3 regions of the Flavobacterium sp. GW821-FHT12A05 genome follow, and region 2 is predicted to be linked to each of the others. Evidence: riboswitches for the same ligand, from Rfam matches in the RefSeq annotation. Region 2 holds a riboswitch; each other region holds the start of a gene.
What was found. A riboswitch is a leader RNA that binds a small molecule or an ion and turns the genes downstream of it on or off. The one in region 2 is predicted to bind S-adenosylmethionine.
Positions count from the first base shown of each region.

Region 1: another riboswitch for S-adenosylmethionine. It lies ahead of AC1RRQ_RS06025 (homocysteine S-methyltransferase family protein); the one in region 2 lies ahead of AC1RRQ_RS08040 (redoxin domain-containing protein).
Region 3: another riboswitch for S-adenosylmethionine. It lies ahead of AC1RRQ_RS06100 (alpha/beta fold hydrolase); the one in region 2 lies ahead of AC1RRQ_RS08040 (redoxin domain-containing protein).

Region 1 is NZ_JBXAQY010000002.1:622,553-629,964, reverse strand. Features, by position in the region: gene AC1RRQ_RS06050 (sulfate adenylyltransferase subunit 1) at 1-21, shown strand, start outside; gene AC1RRQ_RS06045 (ferredoxin-like domain-containing protein) at 103-2,193, shown strand; gene cobA (uroporphyrinogen-III C-methyltransferase) at 2,186-2,959, shown strand; gene AC1RRQ_RS06035 (precorrin-2 dehydrogenase/sirohydrochlorin ferrochelatase family protein) at 3,062-3,643, shown strand; gene AC1RRQ_RS06030 (NAD(P)/FAD-dependent oxidoreductase) at 3,741-4,793, shown strand; SAM riboswitch class I at 5,305-5,421, shown strand; gene AC1RRQ_RS06025 (homocysteine S-methyltransferase family protein) at 5,760-6,764, shown strand; gene AC1RRQ_RS06020 (hypothetical protein) at 6,768-7,205, shown strand.
Region 2 is NZ_JBXAQY010000003.1:321,035-328,446, reverse strand. Features, by position in the region: gene AC1RRQ_RS08060 (tautomerase family protein) at 1-25, shown strand, start outside; gene AC1RRQ_RS08055 (SDR family NAD(P)-dependent oxidoreductase) at 31-765, shown strand; gene AC1RRQ_RS08050 (nuclear transport factor 2 family protein) at 839-1,216, shown strand; gene AC1RRQ_RS08045 (NAD(P)H-dependent flavin oxidoreductase) at 1,232-2,317, shown strand; SAM riboswitch class I at 2,701-2,801, shown strand; gene AC1RRQ_RS08040 (redoxin domain-containing protein) at 3,080-4,072, shown strand; gene AC1RRQ_RS08035 (aminotransferase class V-fold PLP-dependent enzyme) at 4,107-5,585, shown strand; gene metN (methionine ABC transporter ATP-binding protein MetN) at 5,933-6,964, shown strand; gene AC1RRQ_RS08025 (methionine ABC transporter permease MetI) at 6,957-7,412, shown strand, end outside.
Region 3 is NZ_JBXAQY010000002.1:637,544-644,955, reverse strand. Features, by position in the region: gene AC1RRQ_RS06115 (O-acetylhomoserine aminocarboxypropyltransferase/cysteine synthase family protein) at 1-873, shown strand, start outside; gene AC1RRQ_RS06110 (homoserine dehydrogenase family protein) at 968-2,056, shown strand; gene AC1RRQ_RS06105 (hypothetical protein) at 2,606-2,797, shown strand; SAM riboswitch class I at 2,988-3,096, shown strand; gene AC1RRQ_RS06100 (alpha/beta fold hydrolase) at 3,173-4,156, shown strand; gene thrA (bifunctional aspartate kinase/homoserine dehydrogenase I) at 4,158-6,572, shown strand; gene AC1RRQ_RS06090 (OsmC family protein) at 6,702-7,139, shown strand; gene AC1RRQ_RS06085 (trans-sulfuration enzyme family protein) at 7,304-7,412, shown strand, end outside.

The DNA.
Region 1 (7,412 bases), on a different contig from region 2:
GGAGTAGGATTCATTCGCTAGTTGATAGTTGATGGTTTTTGGTTGATAGTTATCTGCCAGCAAACCAACAACCAGCAACTGACAACCAACAACTAAAGAGAAATGGAAAGTTTTAGAACAGAAATAGAAAATCCGGTAGTTCAGAAGGAGATTATCGAATTAGAAAAAAAGATTCATTTATTCCGTGGAGGAAAAATTGATGATGAGCGTTTTCGTAGTCTTCGTTTAGCGCGTGGAATCTACGGTCAGCGTCAGGAAGGCGTTCAGATGATTCGTATCAAATTGCCTTACGGTAAAGTGACCAGCGAGCAATTAGTGCGTATCACACAAGTTTCTGATGAATATTCTACAGGACGTTTGCACATAACGACACGTCAGGATATCCAGATTCACTATGTGAGTTTAGACAGAACACCAGAACTTTGGGCAGATTTGGCTAAAGACGATATTACACTTCGTGAAGCTTGTGGAAACACCGTTAGAAATATTACAGGAAGTGAATTAGCAGGTGTAGACGTAAATGAACCATTTGATGTTTCGCCTTATGCACATGGACTTTTTCAATATTTGTTAAGAAACCCAATTTGTCAGGAAATGGGACGTAAATTCAAAATTTCGTTCTCATCTTCAGACGAAGATACCGCTTTGAGTTATTTACATGATTTAGGATTTATTCCGAAAATTAAAGACGGACAAAAAGGTTTCAAAATCATGTTTGGAGGAGGTTTAGGATCTCAGCCAGCACATGCTGAATTGCTTTCAGAGTTTGTTCCGGTAAACGAAATCATTCCAACAGCAGAAGGAATCATCCGTATTTTTGACAGATATGGTGAGCGTGCAAAAAGAATGAAAGCGCGTATGAAATTCTTAATCAAAGAAATGGGAAGAGATGTTTTCCTTGATTTGGTTGAAAAAGAGAAAAAAGCGATCGCTTTTGAAACATACGAAATTGATACTACTGCTTTTGAAGGACCAATCGAAGAACCAGTTTTAAAAGTGCCTCAAGTTACAATTGAAGATACTGCAACTTATGAAGCCTGGAAAAAATCGAATGTAATCAAGCAGAAACAAGACGGTTATTATGCTATTGGAATCAAAGTTTTATTAGGAGATTTTTATACCGATAAAGCCAGATTATTAGCAGCATTAATTAAAAATTACGCAGCAAATGAATTACGTTTTTCATTGCGTCAAAATATTGTAATACGACACGTAAAAGAAGAGAATTTACCTTTCTTTTATCAGGAATTAGCTAAACTGGATTTTGTTCAATTAGGATACAATTCTACAGGAGATATTACGGCATGTCCGGGTACTGATACTTGTAATTTGGGGATTGCAAGTAGTACCGGTATTGCAGAAGAATTAGAAAGAGTATTAACGGCAGAATATCCTCAGTATTTAAACAACCGTGAAATCGAAATTAAAATCTCCGGTTGTATGAATGCCTGCGGACAGCATAATATGTCTGCAATTGGATTCCAGGGAATGTCTATCAACTCAGGAAAACTGGTTGCTCCGGCTTTACAGGTTTTATTAGGCGGAGGAAGATTAGGAAACGGATCAGGACGTTTTGCCGATAAAGTAATTAAAATTCCAAGCCGTAGAGGTCCAGATGCATTGCGTACCATCTTAAATGATTTTGATGCTAATGCAAACGGAGAAAAATTCCTTAATTATTACGATGCAAAAGGAGAGAAATATTTCTATGAAATCTTAAAACCTTTCGCAGATGTTACCAATTTAACAGAAGCGGATTTTGTAGATTGGGGTAATGCAGACAATTACGTAAAAGCAGTTGGAGTTGGAGAATGTGCCGGAGTGGTGATCGATTTGGTTGCTACATTACTGTTTGAAGCAAAAGAAAAATTGTTTTTAGCTCAAGAATCATTCGACGAGAAAAAATGGTCAGATGCCATTTATCATGCTTATGCAGGATTTGTAAATGGTGCTAAAGCATTGTTATTGGCAGAAAACCAAAAAACAAACCATCACGCAGGAATTGTAGACTTGTTTGATACTGTTTTTATTGAAAATAATAAAATCGAATTGAACTCAACTTTTAAAGACTTGGTTTACCAAATCAATAAAAATGAACCATCAGAAGCTTTCGCTAAAGATTACATTGCTCAGGCAGTAGTTTTCTTTGATAAAATTGAAACCTTCAGAGCTCAGGAATTAGAAAATGCTTAATATAAAACCCAAAATAACTTTAGTTGGTGCAGGTCCGGGCGATCCTGATTTACTTACGCTAAAAGCTGTAAAAGCATTGGCTGAAGCAAATGTGGTTTTATACGACGCTTTAGCCAACGAAGAAATTCTGGATTATGCACCAAAAAATGCTATCCGAATTTTTGTTGGAAAAAGAATTGGAAATCATGCTTACACGCAGGATCAAATCAATCAGCTGATTGTAGATAATGCACTGACTTACGGAAACGTAGTAAGATTAAAAGGCGGAGATCCGTTTATTTTTGGAAGAGGCGGCGAAGAAGTTGATTTTGCCGAAAGCTTCGGAATTGAAACCATTGTAGTTCCCGGAATTTCTTCTGTAGTTGCTGTTCCAGCCAATCAAGGAATTTCGATTACAAGACGTGGCGTTTCAGAGAGTTTTTGGGCGATTACAGGAACAACATCTGATAGAAAATTATCTTCGGATATAGCTTTGGCTGCACAATCAAGCGCGACAGTTGTGATTTTGATGGGAATGCACAAATTGCCTCAAATTGTCGATTTGTTTCAAAAAGAAGACAAAGGAAATTTACCCGTTGCGATCATCCAAAACGGAACAACAGCAGAAGAAAAAATAGGGGTAGGAACAGTAAATTCTATTCTAAATATTGTAAAAGAAAAAGAATTAGGTTCTCCAGCCATTATTGTTTTGGGTGAAGTTGTCCGCGAAAGCAATAAATTAAAAGGATTTTACGAAGAATTTCTATCAAAAGAAATCCGGAAGTAAGAAAAACATAGCCTGAGGTTTCAACCTCAGGAAAGTATGAATATTTAATTCGATTATTCATCAAAAAATCATCTAATTTTGTTTGGATGAAATTAAATTAAAATGGAACAAAACGAATTATATCCAATATTTTTAAAGCTTCACAATTTAAATATACTAATTGTAGGCGGAGGAAATGTAGGTCTGGAAAAGCTTTCCTTCTTGCTAAAGTCAAGTCCGAATGCAAATGTTGAGGTAGTAGCAAAAGAATTTCATTTAGAAATTAAAGTTTTGGCAGAGCAACATCCTTCGATAAAATTGACAAGATCGAAGTTTAAAAAGAAAATGCTCAAAAAGCGTCACATGGTAATTGCCTGTACAGACGATTTAAAAGTAAATAAAAAGGTTTACGATTTAGCGAGAAAGCGTTATTTGATTTGCAACATTGCCGATACACCAGATTTATGTGATTATTATTTAGGTGGCATCGTAACAAAAGGAAATGTGAAAATTGCTATTTCAACCAATGGTAAATCGCCTACAACAGCCAAGAGATTACGTGAGTTTTTTGAAGAAGTAATTCCGGAAGATATCAATCAAATGGTTGAGAATCTGAATGAATACAGAAAAACACTCAAAGGCAATTTTGAAGAAAAGGTTAAAAGAATGAACGAGATTACCTCTTCATTAAAAAATAAAGAGTAAAAAAGTTTCGGAGAGAAATAAATGATAAAAATCATTGAAAGTACAAGGATTTATTCGTTTCTTTGCGTTATTAAGAATGATTATAAACAACAACATAATGATTAAAACAGATATACTTATAATTGGAGCAGGACCAACAGGTTTATTTGCCGTTTTCGAGGCAGGATTGTTAAAATTAAAATGCCACATTTTAGATGCACTTCCACAAGCAGGAGGGCAGCTATCAGAGTTATATCCAAAGAAACCCATTTATGATATTCCTGGATTTCCGGAAGTATTAGCCGGAGATTTAATTGATAACCTACAAGAACAAATTAAACAATTTGAGCCAGGTTATACATTAGGAGAACGTGCAGAAACAATCGAAAAGCAAGAAGACGGAACTTTCATTGTAACTTCAAACAAAGGAACAAAATTCCACGCTCCGGTTATTGCAATTGCAGGAGGTTTAGGAAGTTTTGAGCCGCGTAAACCACTTATTGAAGATATCGAGTTTTATGAAGATAAAGGAGTAAAATACTTCATCAAAAATCCTGAAAAATTCAGAGATAAAAGAGTTGTAATTGCAGGAGGAGGAGATTCAGCACTTGACTGGAGTATCTTCTTAGCAAATGTAGCCTCAGAAGTAACTTTAATTCACCGTAGAAACGAATTTAGAGGAGCTTTAGATTCTGTAGAAAAAGTACAGGAATTAAAAACAGCTGGAAAAATTAAATTAATTACACCAGCAGAAGTTATCGGAATTAATGGTGCTGAGCACGTTGAATCATTAGATATCGAAGAAAACGGGGCACACCGTAAAATCGAAACCGATTATTTCATCCCACTTTTCGGATTAACTCCAAAATTAGGTCCAATTGGAGACTGGGGATTAGAAATCGAAAAAAATGCAATCAAAGTAAACAATGCATTAGATTACCAAACTAACATTCCGGGAATCTTTGCTATTGGAGACGTAAACACATATCCAGGAAAATTAAAGTTAATCCTTTGCGGATTCCACGAAGCAACTTTAATGTGCCAGGCAGCTTATCAAATCATCAATCCAGGTAAAAAATATGTATTGAAATATACAACAGTTTCTGGTGTAGACGGTTTCGACGGAACTCGTAAAGAAGCTCCAAAAGCAGTTGTTAAGGCGATTGTTTAATCGAAGGTGCTGAGGTTCTAAGGGACTAAGGTTCTTAGGTTTTTATATAGAAAGCTCAAACTTGACAACAAGTTTGAGCTTTTTTTTAGAAAACATAATAAAACATAGCCAGTGGTTTCAACCACTGGAACGCAACGAATAGACATATCGCTAATCAAGATGCATGATTACAAAAAAAGGATTATCACAATACGTTTCCCGTGGTTGAAACCACGGGCTATATTAAGAAAACAGTTTTGGCTTTTTTATTAATCCCAGCGGGATGAAATATTTATAGAAAGAAATTGTTCGTTTGCAAAAGAGCTCCAGCGGAGCGAAATATATGCCCCTCCGCTGGAGTTTTTGTTTTGTGCACGTTGTTTTTCTATAAATATTATGCTCCTCCGGAGCTAAATCACGTAAAAGAAAAACCTTAGAACCTTAGCACCTAAGTCCCTCAGAACCTTAGAAAAAAAACATTTGCAAATAGAAAGCCTATTTCATACCTTTGCACTGTTCTTAAAATTATTGTCAGTTATCACGAAAGGCGGAGGGATAGACCCGATGAAACCTTAGCAACCCTTTATCATAAAGAAGGTGCTAAATTCTACTTTATACGACATTTTCCAGTATTAAAGATAGATAACACAAATACATACTCGTATTTCTCAAAACTTTTTCTCGATAACATATAATATTTACTGAAACAGATTCTGTATCAGGAGCGAATCATTGGCGCATTTTTGCAGTCAATAGTTCCCGCTTTTCGTTGCAATTCTTTTGCTTTTTAAAGAAAAAAGCAAAATAATTTCCACTTCAATCGGGGCTAATGAGCCAGCAATAGTGCACTTTTGGAATTAATGTGAAAAAATATCCGAAGCAAACCTAACAGGTTTTAAAAACCTGTTAGGTTTAAACTTCACAATCATAATAAAAAAAACTTAGCACCTTAGCACCTCAGTGTCTTAGAAGCTAAAAAAAGAAGCCATGGCAATAACAATTCAGGAAGCAATAAAAAAAAATATCCTAATCCTTGACGGAGCAATGGGAACTATGCTGCAACGCTATAATTTCTCAGAAGAAGACTTTAGAGGAGAGCGTTTCAAAGATTTTCCACACCCGTTAAAAGGAAATAACGATTTACTATCCCTAACACAACCACAAGCGATTCGCGATGTGCATGCCGCTTATTATGAAGCTGGTGCTGACATTGTAGAAACCAACACCTTCTCTGGAACGACAATTGGTATGGCAGATTATCACATGGAAGATTTGGTTTACGAGTTAAACTACGAATCGGCAAAAATCGCGAGACAAGTAGCCGATGAGTTTACCGCAAAAAATCCGGAGAAACCTCGTTTCGTAGCAGGTTCAATAGGACCGACAAACCGTACAGCAAGTATGTCACCAGATGTAAACGATCCAGGTTACAGAGCCGTAACGTTTGACGATTTACGAATTGCTTACAAACAACAAGCAGAAGCTTTAATGGATGGTGGCTGTGATTTGCTTTTAGTAGAAACAATCTTTGATACATTAAATGCAAAAGCAGCACTTTTTGCAATCGAAGAAGTGAAAGAAGAACGTAATCTTGATATCCCAATCATGGTTTCGGGAACAATTACAGATGCTTCTGGAAGAACACTTTCTGGGCAGACAGTCGAAGCGTTTTTGATTTCAGTTTCGCATATTCCGTTATTAAGTGTAGGATTCAATTGCGCTCTTGGAGCCGATTTGCTGAAACCATATTTAAAAACATTAGCGCATAACACAAGTTTTAATGTGTCGGCACATCCAAACGCTGGATTACCAAACGCATTCGGACAATATGATGAAACGCCGGAACAAACTCAGGCTTTGATCAAAGAATATTTAGACGATAATTTGATTAATATCATTGGCGGTTGCTGCGGTACAACTCCAGATCATATTCGATTAATTGCTGAGGTTGCGAAGGATTATAAACCAAGAGTAGCGCCAGTGCTTGAGTAGAAAATGACAGAGGAACACAATAATAAGCTTGGATATGTCATGGCAAGTGTTTTTTTAGTTGTACTTATTTCATTTATGCTTTTTTCACATTACAGAGGAAATGAGAATAAGAAATATAGAAAGACATTTAAAGGAGAAACAATAGGGCTTACATTAAGAATTAAGCAAGCGGGTAAATCCCATTTTTTAAGATATTGTTTTTATTCTGGCGGAAAAAAGATTTTAGGAGGCGCTTCTATTGTTGATTATAATCTTGTAAATAAGTTTTATAAAGTAAAATATGATTTAGATAATCCCGAAAAAGGACACTATATCATTTTGAAAGAAGAATTAAAACCAGATTCTATTTCACTTGTCAATGCAGGTTTTACAAAGGTCAAATATTATAGATATGATGCAGGTGTAACTTGTAAATATATAGAAAATTCGAAATGGAAATAAATATTCCAAAAAGAACAAATAATAGGTAAAAGGCTGATGAAGTCGAGTTTGCGTGAGGGATAGAAGTGAAAAGCCCACAGCCTGACGAAGGAAGAGCGAGGACTTGTAACGGATAGCCCGACCCGGAGGGACACGCCCAAAATATTAAAAGAATACAGGTTTAAAAACCTAAAAAAATATAGAATAAAAAAAACTTAGAACCTTAGC
Region 2 (7,412 bases):
AGGCATTACAGCCGATAAAAAATAAACATCATGAAAAAACAAACTATAATTGTTACCGGAGCAGCATCTGGTATTGGAAAAGGAATCGCTAAATATTTTTTAGACAGAGGTGATAATGTTGTAATCAATTCATTGACAGAAACCGCATTAGAAAAAACGTACAATGAATTTGGAGCAGGAGCGAATCTGGCAAAATTTGCCGGAGATGTAAGCGACAAAAGAACAGGCGAGCAATTGGTTAAAATCGCACTTGAAAAATTTGGATCCGTAGATGTATTGGTTAATAATGCGGGAATTTTTGCCAGTAAACCATTCTTAGAAGTAGATGAAGAGTATTTAGATACCTTTTTGAAAACCAATCTAAAAGGAACCTATTTTACAACGCAATCCGTGATTCCGCAAATGCTGCAGCAACAAGGCGGCGTGGTCATTAATATCGGGACGCCATTGGTAAATCATGGTTTAGGCGGATGGCCGGCTTCGGCACCAATTGCAAGTAAAGGAGCTATTCACGCTTTAACGATTCAGTTAGCTGCCGAATTTGGTAAGCAGAATATTCGTTTCAATACCGTTGCGCCGGGTGTAATCCGCACGCCAATGCATGGTGACAACGCAGATCAAAGTGCCGGTTTGCATTTATTAAACAGAGTAGGAGAGATCGATGATATTTCTGAAATGGTCTACACCGTTGCCAAAAGCAATTTTATTACCGGATCAATCATTAATGTTGATGGCGGAAAAGGTGCAGGACACAATTTAAATTAAGGTGAAAACTATTTTATTAACTGCTTTTATGCTCTGGAATTTTCAGAGCATAAAAGCTCAAAATACAATCGAAATGGAAAATCAAATCGAAATTCAAGCCATTACTGATGCCATAGAAAATTATTATTTTAAAGGTATTTACGAAGGTGATGAAATGCTTTTAGGAAGTATTTTTCAACCCGGAACATTATTATTTGGAGATGTAAAAGGACAGCCTTATTTTAAAACTGTTGATTTGTATTTAGACGGCGTTAAAAACCGACAAAGTCCAAAAGATTCCGGCAAACCTTTTAAAGGAGAAATTCTGCAGATAAGCGTTGTAAATTCTATCGCTGTGGCGGAATTAAATGTTAAAATGTACGACTTTAATTATAGGGATTTTTTATCTTTCCATAAGATTAACGGCAAATGGCTTATCGTCAATAAAATGTTGACCGATACAAGCAAATAATTAAAATTGAAACACATGTGGTACAATACAAAAGCTAAGGAATTATTGGGAATTGATTATCCCATATTGCAAGGACCTTTTGGTGGTAATTTGTCAACCGTAGAATTAACCACTACAGTTTCTAATCTTGGCGGATTAGGCGGTTACGGAGCTTATACTTTGAGTCCGCAGGAAATATACGAAGTCGACAAGCAGATAAAAGCAGCCACAAATAAACCGTATAACATTAATCTTTGGGTTTCAGATCATGATATTCCGGATGGCGGTTTAACCGATGAGCAATTTGAGAAAACAAAAGCGCTTTTTAAACCGTATTATGATGAAGTTGGGATTCCGTTACCGGAAAAACCAGCGCCGTTTCAATCAAGATTTGAAAATCAATTACAAGTTATTTTAGATGTCAAACCAAAAGTTTTTAGCTTTATGTTTGGCGTTCCTTCAGATGATGTTTTAGAACAATGCCGAAGATCAGGAATTGTAACGGTAGGAGCAGCGACAACACTTGATGAAGCCCTTTTTCTGGAAAGTAAAGGTGTTGATATGATTATCGCTTCGGGTTTTGAAGCGGGCGGACACCGACCTTCTTTTTTAACCAATGCCGAAGCATCTGTAACCGGAACTTTTGTTTTACTGCAGCTCATGCGTGAAAAAATTAAAACTCCTATTATTGCCGCTGGCGGAATCGCCGATGGAAAAGGAATTGCGGCAGCTTTAACATTAGGCGCAAGCGCAGGCCAAATTGGAACCGCCTTTTTAGCTGTCGATGAATCGAATGCATTGCCAATTCACAGAGAAATGTTGTTTTCTGATGCTGCAAAATACACTACGCTTTCTCGCGCCTATACAGGAAGGCTCGGGCGCGGCATCACAAGCCGAATCGCAAAAGATATAATGGGGAAAGAATCAGCTATTCTGCCTTTTCCGTTGCAGACTACTTTTATATCGCCATTGAGAAAAGCAGCCCTTGACCAGCAAAAATGGGATATGATATTATTTTGGGGCGGACAAATTTCCCCAATCTTAAAACATACAAAAGCCAAAGATTTAATGCATTCTTTAATTGAAGAAACTACAGCTTATTTTGATGGCTTGAAGTTATAACGTATCGTTTGTCAGGGATGACATAAAATTACGATGTACTTGGCGTGCCTTCGACTTCGCTCAGGCTGACAACTTTATTAACTTTATTACTGTCAAGCTGAGCGAAGTCGAAGCTCTTTTCATTCAACTAAACCCGACAGGTTTTTAAAGCCTGTCGGGTTTAAACTGTGCACAAATTCGAGTACGGTTTACTTCAACTGTATGAATTTCTGTTATAAAATAAAAAAATGCTAAAAGATTTTATTAGTTGTAAGGTTTTATTTTACAGTGTTTTATATCTGAAATCATCATCTCTTTAAATAATATTAAAAAAAATATTCTTAAACTATACTAATTTTATAGAATTAGTATATATATTTGTACTACAGAAAAATTCTGTATGATACTTATCCAGAAAGACTGAGGGAATAGGCCCAATGATGTCTTAGCAACCTGTTGTCGAATAAGGTGCTAAATCCTTCCCGTTTTGCGGGACAGATAAGAAAGATTTCCTCAAAATCTGAATAAGGTCATGAATGTTAAAACCTTTTTATTCTTTTAAATGAAAGCAGACTCAACTTTATACGCGGCTTATGAATTTTTGAATTCAATTTTTGATGCAAATAGTTTTGCTGTTTTCCGAATGCGAAAGCATTAAACTCTCTCCAATTTCCCCTTATAAATAGCATTTGCTAAAATCCATTTTACATTGGGTTAAAGGAATTTCCTTGTCTAATTTCAACTAAAATAAAAATCATATCATCACTTAAAAATCAAAACAAAATGAAGAAAATACTATTAGGTTTCGCCTTATTTCTTGGAGTTATACAAACTCAGGCACAAGACAGCAATTTACAATTAAAAGGAACTGTTGTAGATACAGTTGCACAATACGTTTATCTGCAGAAATTTCACAATAAAATGTTTACCACAATTGATTCGGTAAAAGTAAAAGACGGAAGTTTTAGTTTTAAAACCAAAGTAAAAACACCGGAATTATATGGTTTAAGCGTAAACACACAAAGCAGTCCGTTGTATATTTTCCTTGAAAAAGGCCCAATCACAGTAAAACTAAATCCAAAAAAATACTACAGTAATTCTGTTGTAGAAGGTTCTGAATCTCAGAATTTATTCGAAACCTATAGAAAATCAAAAGAGGTAGAAATCAGTAAATTCATTACAGAAAACCCTAAATCTATTGTTTCAGCTTATGTGTTGTACAGAAACTGGTCGTACAGATTATCGCCGGAAGAAATCACTCAAAACATTGCTCTGCTTGATAAAAGCCTTCAAAATACCACTTACGTGAAAGAACTAAAAGAACTGGTTACTGTTTTAAACGGATTAGCGGTTGGAAAAAAAGCCCCTGATTTTACCAGCAATGATCCCGAAGGTAAACCAGTTCGTTTTTATGAAAATTTAAAAGGTGGTTACACTTTAGTCGATTTTTGGGCTTCATGGTGCGGTCCTTGCCGAAAAGAAAACCCAAATATCGTAGCGGCTTACAAAGAATTTCACGATAAAGGATTCAATATTATTGGAATCTCTTTAGATAAAAAGAAAGAAAACTGGATTAAAGGAATTCAGGATGATAATTTGACTTGGACACACGTTTCTGATTTGCTTTTCTGGAACAGCGCCGTTGCTAAATTATATGGTGTAAGAGCCATTCCGGGGAATTATTTAGTCGATTCAAAAGGAATTATCGTAGCAAAGAACCTGCATGGAGAAGAATTGCAGACTACGCTTAAATCGCTTTTAGGACAAGCAAATTAATAAAAAAAACTTAGTTAATTTAAATGATAAGGAAATGAATGCTATTGAGACAGAAACACAACCAATTGAATTAGAATGTTACTTCTCTAAATTTAGAGAAAGTACTGTAGGTGTAGATCATACTTTTAAATCGGTTTATGGAAAACAAAATCTGCTGTATGCAGATTGGGTTGCCAGCGGAAGATTATACGCTCCAATCGAGGATATTATGCTTAATAAAATTGGTCCAATGATTGCCAATACGCATTCACTTTCAAGTCAAACAGGAAAAACTTCAACTTATGCTTATCAATATGCGAGAGATGTCATAAAAAAGTCGGTTAACGCAAGCGAATCGGATGTTTTGGTTACAACCGGAACCGGAATGACCGCAGCTTTATCAAAACTGCAGAGAATAATGGGCTTGCGAATTCATGATGATAATGATAGACCTGTTGTTTTCATTACCCACATGGAGCATCATTCTAATCAGGTTTCTTGGTATGAAACCAATGCCGAAGTGGTGATTCTGCCTCCTGATGAAAACAATTTAGTCGATCCTAATGTTCTTTCGAAAGAAATTAAAAAATATGCCTCGAGAAGCATAAAAATAGGCTCCTTTACGGCTTGTTCGAATGTTACGGGAATTATTACGCCTTATCATGAATTAGCCAAAATTATGCATGAAAACGGCGGACTTTGTTTTGTTGATTTTGCTGCTTCGGCACCTTATGTCAAAATTGATATGCATCCTAAAGATCCGCAACAGCAGTTAGATGCTATTTTCTTTTCGCCTCATAAATTCTTAGGCGGACCGGGAACGTGCGGTGTTTTGGTTTTCAATGAAAAATTATACAAATCTGATTTTCCGGATAATCCCGGTGGCGGCAATGTAAAATGGACCAATCCGCTGGGTAAATATTGTTACAGCGAGGTCATAGAAGTTAGAGAAGATGGCGGGACGCCAGGCTTTCTACAAGTAATTAGAACTGCCTTAGCTTTAGAATTAAAAGATAAAATGGGAGTTTTAAATATTAAAAACAGAGAAAAAGAATTGCTTGATCTTTGTTTTTCAAGACTTCAAAAAATAAAGGGTTTGTCGATTCTGGGTGATCTTACAACAGAACGAATTGGATGCGTTTCTTTCGTAATCGAAGATATTCATTATAATCTTATTGTCCGACTTTTAAATGACCGTTTCGGGATTCAGGTTCGTGGCGGCTGGTCTTGTGCGAGTACTTATGCGCATTATCTTTTCAATATAAATGAGAAAAAATCAGCCATTATTACGAGTGAACTTTTAGAGCGAAACCAAACCAACAAACCGGGATGGGTTCGTTTATCACTGCATCCGATTATGACAAATGATGAACTTTCATTTATTTGCGATGCAATCGAACAGGTTGCTTTACATTATAAAAAATGGCAGAAAGATTATGAATATAATTCGGTTACAAATGAATTTGAAAATCCAGAAATTAAAGAAAATATAGCCGAAGAAGTAAATGAATGGTTTAAGTTAGATTATAGTTAGTTAAGTTTTAAACCCGACAGGTTTCTAAAACCTGTCGGGTTTCTAATGGGATAATATTTCATAGTAAATCTTGTAAGAGGAATCTAAATAATAATCTACTATTTTGATAGGTTAATAAAAGTTTTGTCTTTTATGCATAAAAATTAAAATTATCTGTTTAAATTTGCAACCGCAATGAGAAACAAGAACCAGAATTTGAATTATTATTATAGCAGCCGTATGATGTGCTGTAGTAATGCTGTGAAATTCACTGATCTGGCTTATATATAAAATAATACTATTTATTTCAGAAAGCCTTTCATGAAGATTTGAAAGGCTTTTTTGTTTTAAAATTTGAATTTGAACAAATGATTGAATTAAAAAATGTTACCAAAACTTTTTATCAGAAAGACAGGATTGTTTCTGCCTTATCGGATGTTTCGCTTAGGGTTCCGCCGGGGAAAATTTTTGGCGTAATCGGAACTTCCGGAGCTGGAAAAAGTACGCTGATTCGATGCGTGAATCTGTTGGAAAGACCAACTTCAGGAGAAATTATTGTAGACGGAAAAGCGTTAATGCAGCTTTCAAACGCAGAATTAGCAATTGAAAGACGACAAATCGGGATGATTTTTCAGCATTTTAATCTCCTTTCTTCAAGAACCGTTTTTGAAAATGTTGCTTTTCCGCTTGAATTAGTGGGAACTCCAAAAGGCGAAATTAAAACGCGTGTTTTAGAATTACTGGAATTGGTTGGTTTAGCCGAGAAAGCAAATGATTATCCGGCAAGCCTTTCTGGCGGACAAAAACAAAGAGTTGCCATTGCCAGAACTTTAGCCAATAATCCGAAAGTTTTATTGTGTGATGAAGCGACAAGTGCACTTGATCCGGCTACAACACGTTCTATTTTAAATTTATTGAAAGACATTAACCGTCGTTTAAATATTACCGTTTTATTGATTACACACCAAATGGAAGTTGTAAAATCGATTTGTGATGAAGTTGCGGTAATCAGCCACGGAAAATTAATAGAGCAGGGAAGTGTAGGCGAAATTTTTGCCGATCCAAAACATGAATTGACAAGAGAATTTATTGCTTCGTCACTTCATTTGGAAATTCCGGCTGTGTATCAGGATAAATTGCAAAAGACAGATAATGGAAGCTTAAATCCGTTATTAAAGCTGGAAATGACTGGAAAATCTGTTAATGAGCCTGTTATTTCAGAAGTTTCGAGATTGTTCGATACCAATTTCAAAATTGTAAGCGCGCAGATGGATCAGGCCGGAGACGTAAACTTTGGCGTTATGCTGATTGAATTATCAGGAAAACGCGAAAACTACGACGCAGCGATTCAATATTTTATTTCAAAACATATTAAAACAGAAATCATAGGTTATGTCTGATTCTATTATTGACTTATTATTAAAAGGAACCTGGGAAACCATTGTTATGACATTTGTGTCGGGCTTTTTTGGTTTTCTAATCGGACTTCCAACGGGAGTTTTACTTTTCCTTACCCGAAAAAATCAAATACTGGAACAGCCGGTTTTAAACAAAGTTTTATCGGTTTTGGTAAACGTTTTTCGTTCTATTCCATTCATTATTTTAATCGTTTGGATGATTCCGTTTACACGTGCTATTGTTGGTACTTCTATTGGCGTGAGTGCAGCTTTGGTTCCGTTAAGTATTGGCGCTGCACCATTTATTGCCCGTTTGGTTGAAAACAGTTTATTGGGACTTCCATCCGGATTAATCGAAGCGGCAAGAGCTTTAGGTGCAACACCTTTGCAAATCGTTTATAAAGTATTACTTCCAGAAGCTTTGCCTTCGTTAATAAACGCAGCATCGATT
Region 3 (7,412 bases), on a different contig from region 2:
GAAAATACAAGAGCTTTCTTTGTAGAATCTTTAGGAAATCCAAAATTAGATGTTTTAGACCTAAAAGGAATTTCGGCGCAGGCCAAAGCATTCAAAGTGCCTTTTATAGTAGATAATACAGTTGCGACACCTTATTTATTAAACCCAATTAAATATGGTGCCGATATTGTAATTCATTCACTGACAAAATATATTGCCGGAAACGGAACTTCGTTAGGAGGTGCCATTATCGATGCCGGAAGTTTTGACTGGGCTAACGGAAAATTCCCTGAATTTACAGAACCTTCTGCAGGATATCACGGATTAGTATATCACGAAGCTATAGGAAATGCTGCTTTTATTGCAAAAGCAAGAATCGAAGGATTGCGTGATTTTGGAGCGGCTTTGAGTCCGTTTAATGCTTTCCAGATTATTCAGGGATTAGAAACGCTGCCAATTAGAATTAAAAAACACAGTGAAAATGCTTTGGCTTTAGCCGAATGGTTAGAGAAACAAGATGAGGTAGTCTGGGTAAACTATCCAGGTCTAAAATCAAATAAATATTATGATTTAGCCAAAGAATATCTTCCGGAAGGACAAAGTGGTATTATCACTTTTGGATTAAAAGGAGGTTTTGACGCCGCTAAAAAAGTGGTAGATGAAACGAAATTGTTTTCTCTGCTGGCTAATATTGGCGATACTAAATCGCTGATCATTCACCCTGCAAGTACCACGCACCAGCAATTGTCTGAAGAAGATCAATTGTCAACGGGAGTATCGAAAGATTTAGTCCGACTTTCTGTTGGAATAGAAGATGTTGAAGATTTAATTGCCGATTTGAAAGCGGTTTTTGAAAACGTTGCGCAATCGCAATACAGCATCAATAAGAATTAGGTTTTTTTGTTTTTTGTTTGAAAAATTGCCTTTAGCAGCGTGAGTTCTGCTAGAGGTGATTTTTTATTAAAAAATCCACCATAAATTTAAAATTATGTCAAAGCTTAAAATAAATATTATTCTATTTGGAATAGGAAATATAGGAAGCACATTAATCAATCAGATTATAGAAAGTCAGGAGTTTTTTCTGCAAAGTAAAAATGTCGATTTTCATTTTCCCATCATTACCAATTCTACAGTAGCTTTTTTCGAGAAAGAAGGCGTAGGATATGCTTGGGAAACCAATTTTAGAGAATTGGCCGTTCCTTTTAGAGTCGAAGATATTATTGAATTTGCAAAAGAAAACGAATTCGAAAATCTTATTGCAGTTGATGCAACAGCAAGCGATGAGTTAATTGGACATTACAATACCTTAATCGAAAACGGATTTAATATTGTTGCCGTAAATAAAAAAGCCAATACACTGCCAATAGACCTTTATAAGCAGTTAAGAGAAAATCTTAAGAAATACGACAAAGAGTTTTTGTATGAAACATCGGTTGATACAGGATTTCCGGTTTTACAGACTTTAAGAGATTTATATTATTCAGGAGAAAAAATAACAAAAATTAGAGGCGTATTTTCAGATAACCTCAGTTATGTCTTTAATCGTTTTTCTTCCGAAGAAAATACATTTTCGGCTGTTTTAAAAGATGCCAGCCTGCTCGGCTTAATGCGATCTACTTTTAAAGAAGATTTATCAGGAAATGATACCGCAAGAAAACTGTTGATTTTAACTCGTGAAATTGGTAAAGAATTTGAGTTTTCAGACATTAAAATCAATTCGCTTATAGGAGAAGAGCATTTAGAGAAAAACGGAATTCTGAATAAAGAGGCCATAGACAGATCTTTTAAGATTGCCAAAATAACTCAAAAAGACAATCACGTTTTGCGATATATAGGAGAATTTGATGTAGAGAAAAACACTTTAGAAGTAAAATTAGTTTCAGAACCCATAACTTCGGCAATAGGACAATTAAAAGGTTCCGATTCTATTTTTGAAATTTATACCCAGTCGTATGCCAATACGCCAATTGTGCTTCAAAGTGCTTCGCCATGCAAGCAGGCAATTTCAAGAGGCTTAATAACCGATATTTTGAAAGTTGCCGAAAAAATAAAAAATAAAGAAGCCGTCTGGCTGTAGTGTTTTCGATATTAGCGAGTAGTTCTTTGATAGATTGAAACAGAAAAGTTAGTTAAATTTTTGTAAGACAAAACTTTCTTTATCTCAATTCTTAATTTTGTAAGATGTTTTTTAACGTTAAAATACTGTTTTTTAACGTTTTTTAAGAAAAAATGCGCTTTTATAACTTGCGAATCTGAAAAAATATTCGCACATTTGTAAGGCAAGTAAGGTATGTTAAAAACAGCCCGTTAATTGTTAAAATAATTAAACGCTTTTTAGATAATTAATCAGATCAAAAAAGCTCATAAAAAAAACTAAATGCAAGATTTTTTTAAAATAACAGTCAAAACGCAAATGAATAAGTCCCTACAGATGAACAAGATGTTTAATGTCGCACATATTTGTGTACGCGTCTGTTGATACTAAAAGTATATATAAGTTCTATAAAAACTTAAACCCTTTTGGTATTAAAAACCCAAAAGGGTTTTTTTATTCCATTTAGCTTGCATAACAAAGAATTAAAGAAATAATAAAGATTAAAATATAACTAACATAAACTTAAACATCATGAGCACAATTAACTACTTAAGAAAAAAACTTTTCAGAAGCAAAATCGAAAGAAATAATCCCCCGCCAGTAAACGAGTTAATCCACCCAAGTTTCGGAATAACTGAAACAGATAAAAAAGCGGAGAAAAAAGCACCAAATTCATTATTGTTTTTGATGTATTCAAAAGAAAATGAAACCCTTTTCATCTAACTTGAAAAGCACTCATAAATTAGGTTAAAAACCTGCTTAAATTTACTGGGCAATTTGTTCGGTAATTTTTTGCGTACAATAGTTTCTGATTGAAGTATGTTTAAGAAATTGAGCAATCAGTTTCGATAAAATTTGTTAGTTTAAGAAATTAGTAGTTAATTTGCACCGTTAAGTTCAAACACGTATTGAAATGTTATAAAGAAAGGACGAGGGATTAGACCCGATGAATCCTTAGCAACCCTTCGTTAAATCGAAGAAGGTGCTGCATTCTACCACGCCCAAACGTGGAAAGATAACAACAAGAATTTTTCTAGTTTCAACTCTAGACTTTCTTTCTAATATTTCCACACAAATCAAAATTAAAAAGATTTGAAATTGGAAAATATACCAAGTCCCATCCTAATACAAGATTTCATCACCGAAAGTGGTGCACTATATCCGTCGTTACCGTTAAGTTTTACACTTTCTGGTCTTCCTTTGCATACCGCTCCAATTGTTTTGGTTAATCATGCCCTGACAGGAAATGCCGATGTTACCGGCGAAAACGGCTGGTGGAGCGATTTAATTGGAGATGATAAAACAATAGATACCGGCAAGTATACGGTTCTGGCATTTAATGTTCCCGGAAACGGAACAGATTCTTTTATAATCGAAAACTATCAGGATTTTACAACCAGAGACATTGCGAGAATTTTCATCAAAGGATTAAAAGCCTTAAACATAGAACAGGTATTTGCCATAATTGGCGGTTCTGTCGGCGGCGGTATTGCCTGGGAAATTTTGGCATTGGAACCCAACATTACCGAAAATCTAATTCCTATTGCAACTGATTGGAAATCGACTGACTGGATGATTGCTAACTGCTATCTGCAGGAACAAATTTTAAACAATTCGTCTAAACCAATCGAAGATGCGAGAATTCACGCTATGCTGTGTTACCGTTCTCCGGAATCATTCAAAGAAAAATTTCAACGCACCATCAACCAGGATCTTTTGATTTTTAATATTGAAAGCTGGCTGGCGCATCACGGCAAAAAACTGCAGAAACGTTATCAATTAGCATCTTATAAATTGATGAACCAACTGCTTAAAACCATAGATATTACCAGAAATAGCGAGGATTTCGAGGCTTTAATATCCAAAACAAACGCAGCGATTCATATCGTGGCAATCAATTCAGATTTATTTTTTACACCAAAAGAAAATCTGGAAACTTACAATGAATTAAAGAAATTTAAAAACAATGTTTTTTACAGCGAAATAGATTCGGTTCACGGACATGACGCTTTTTTAATCGAGTACAAACAATTAGATCATTTACTTGCCGATATTTTTAAGGCAGAAACAATAGCAAAATAAAATGAAAATATTAAAATTTGGAGGTAAATCATTATCAAACGGAGAAGGACTTAACAAAGTAGTTTCGATCATTTCTGATAAAGTAAATCAAGGCGAAAAAATTGCCGTAGTCGTTTCTGCCCGTGGAAATGCAACAGATGAATTAGAAGATATTTTAAGAATTGCGGCTAAAAACGGAAACTACAAACCGTTGTTAGAAAGCTTTAAAGCCTATCAGATTTCAGATTTTCCTCAAGTTGATCTATCTGAAGAATTTAATATTTTAGATAAACTTTTTGAAGGTGTAAGTCTTATTGGCGATTACAGCAATAAAATTAAAGATCAGATTTTGTCTAAAGGCGAATTGCTTTCGGCTAAATTATTGACTTCAATTTTAGTTGGAAAAGGAATTCCCGCCAATTTTGTAGATACAAGAGAGTTATTAAAAACCGATTCGAAATTTGGAGACGCACAGCCTTTAGAACAATTGTCTAAGAAAAACGTAATCAATTATTTCAAATTACATAACGGAGAAACGGTAAATATCGTTACTGGTTTCATTGGTTCAAATAATAACAACGACACCACAACTTTAGGAAGAAACGGAAGTAATTACACGGCTTCGTTAATTGCTAATTATTTAGATGCCGAAGAACTTCAAAATTTTACACACGTTGACGGAATCTACACGGCAAATCCTGATTTAGTAGCCGATGCTAAAAAAATCGAATACCTGTCGTTTAATGAAGCGAATGAATTAGCCAATTTTGGAGCAACAATTCTGCACGCTAAAACGATTATTCCGTTGTTAGAAAAAAACATTCCGCTTCGTATTTTAAATACATTCAATCACGAAAACCACGGAACTTTAATCACTTCAAATTCGGCTAAAGAAGGAATCAAAACACTTTCTGTTTTAGAAAATGTGTCTTTGGTAAATCTGGAAGGACGCGGATTACTTGGGAAATCAGGAGTAGATGCCCGAATTTTTAAAGTAATGGGCGATCATAACATCAGCGTAAGCATCATTTCTCAAGGTTCTTCAGAAAGAGGAATTGGATTGGTTGTGGCCAAAGATAAAGCAACGCTTGCAATGGTTGAATTAGAAAAAGAGTTCGAAAACGACTTTTATTCTAAAGATGTAAACCAGATTACAGTAACAGATAATGTGTCTGTAATTTCAATTATCGGTCAGGATTTAAGTACTTTCCATAAACCTTATACAGCATTAATTAAAAATAAAATAGTTCCAATATTATTCAACAATACAGTTACGGGTAAAAACGTGAGTTTGGTTGTGAAAAAAGAAGAACTAAACAAAGCTTTAAACGTAATTCACGGAGAGATTTTTGGAGTTTCTAAAAAAATCAACATCGCTATTTTCGGTCACGGATTAGTGGGAGGAACGTTGATTAACCAAATTTTAGAATCGGCTTCTGCAATTGAAAAACGTAAAGATGTTAAGCTGAATGTTTTTGCGATTGCCAATTCTAAAAAATTGCTTTTAAATAAAAACGGCGTAACTTCAAACTGGAAAACAGATATTGAATCTAAAGGGGAGTCTTACACAATAAAAGACATTATCGCTTATGCAAATGAATATCATTTAGAGAATTTAATTGCAATTGATAATACAGCAAGTGCTGCTTTTGTAGAAAATTATATTCCGCTTGTAGAAAGCAGTTTCGATTTAATTTCGTCAAATAAAGTTGCCAATACATTAAGTTATGGTTTCTATAAAGAATTGAGAAAAGCTTTAGCAGAAAATCAAAAGAATTATTTATACGAAACCAATGTTGGTGCGGGATTACCTTTAATTGATACGATTAAGTTACTGCATCTTTCTGGTGAAAACATCACAAAAATAAAAGGAGTATTTTCGGGAACATTAAGCTATTTATTCAATAATTTCTCTGCAAAAGATGCTCCGTTCAGCGAAATTCTGCAGGAAGCAATTGATAATGGATATACAGAACCAGACCCGCGTGAGGATTTATGCGGAAATGATGTGGGAAGAAAATTATTGATTTTGGCAAGAGAATTAGATTTACAAAATGAGTTTGAAGAAATCTCTATTCAAAACCTAATTCCGGAACATTTACGCGAAGGAAACGTTGCCGATTTCTTAACCAAATTAAAAGAATTCGACCCAATTTACGATAAAATAAAAGCAGACCAAAAACCAAATCATGTATTAAGATACATTGGCGAATTGTCTGGTGATTTGCAAAATGACAAAGGAGATCTAGAAGTAAAATTAGTTTCGGTACCTTCAGATACAGCTTTAGGCGGTTTAAAAGGTTCTGATTCTTTCTTCGAAATTTACACAGAATCTTACGGAGATCGTCCAATTGTTATTCAAGGAGCTGGTGCAGGTTCTGCGGTAACAGCAAGAGGAGTTTTTGGAGATATTTTGAGATTGTCAGATAAAGGATAAAAAGTCTAGTTGTCCTTGCGAGGAACGAAGCAATCACATTTGCAAAATCAAGCTTTGTGTAATTGTTAGTGAGGTTGCTTCGTTCCTCGCAATGACAAGAATAAAAAAAAAACAAAAAACAACAATACAATGAAAGTAACTTTGAACAGAGTAAATGACGCTTTTCATTTTAAACTTAAAAATGAACGCGGCCATATAGTTGACGTTGACAGCAGAGCTGAATTTGGCGGAAGCGATTTAGGCGCAAGTCCAATGGAATTGGTTTTAATGGGCGTTGCAGGATGCAGTGCAATTGATATGATTTCGATCTTAAAGAAACAGCGTCAGGAAATCACTTCGTTTAATGCTGAGGTAGAAGGAGAGCGCGTAAAAGTGGGTGAAGCAACACCTTTTAAAGAAATAAATGTGGTTTTTTATTTAGAAGGCGATATTAATTCAGAAAAAGCACAGCGTGCCGCACAGCTTTCTTTCGAGAAATACTGCTCTGTTTCTAAAACAATCGAACCAACAGCTACAATAAACTACAAAGTGGTTTTAAACAACGAAGAATTAGAAAAAGTAAATTAATCAATTTGAGCATTAGATAATTTGGAAATTAGCCAATTAGATAATGCTTGAATTGGTAAATGATTATACTCGTTTTAGTTAAGATTTTAAGTTTTGTTTTTGTTTATACAAAAACTTGAAACCTGAAACTCTGAAACAAAAAACACAAAACAAAAAACAACACAATGAACACAGAAGAATTTGGTTTTGAAACACAAGCCATAAGAACACAATTAGAAAGATCTCAATATCTGGAACACTCGGTGCCTTTGTACCTATCGTCAAGCTTTGTTT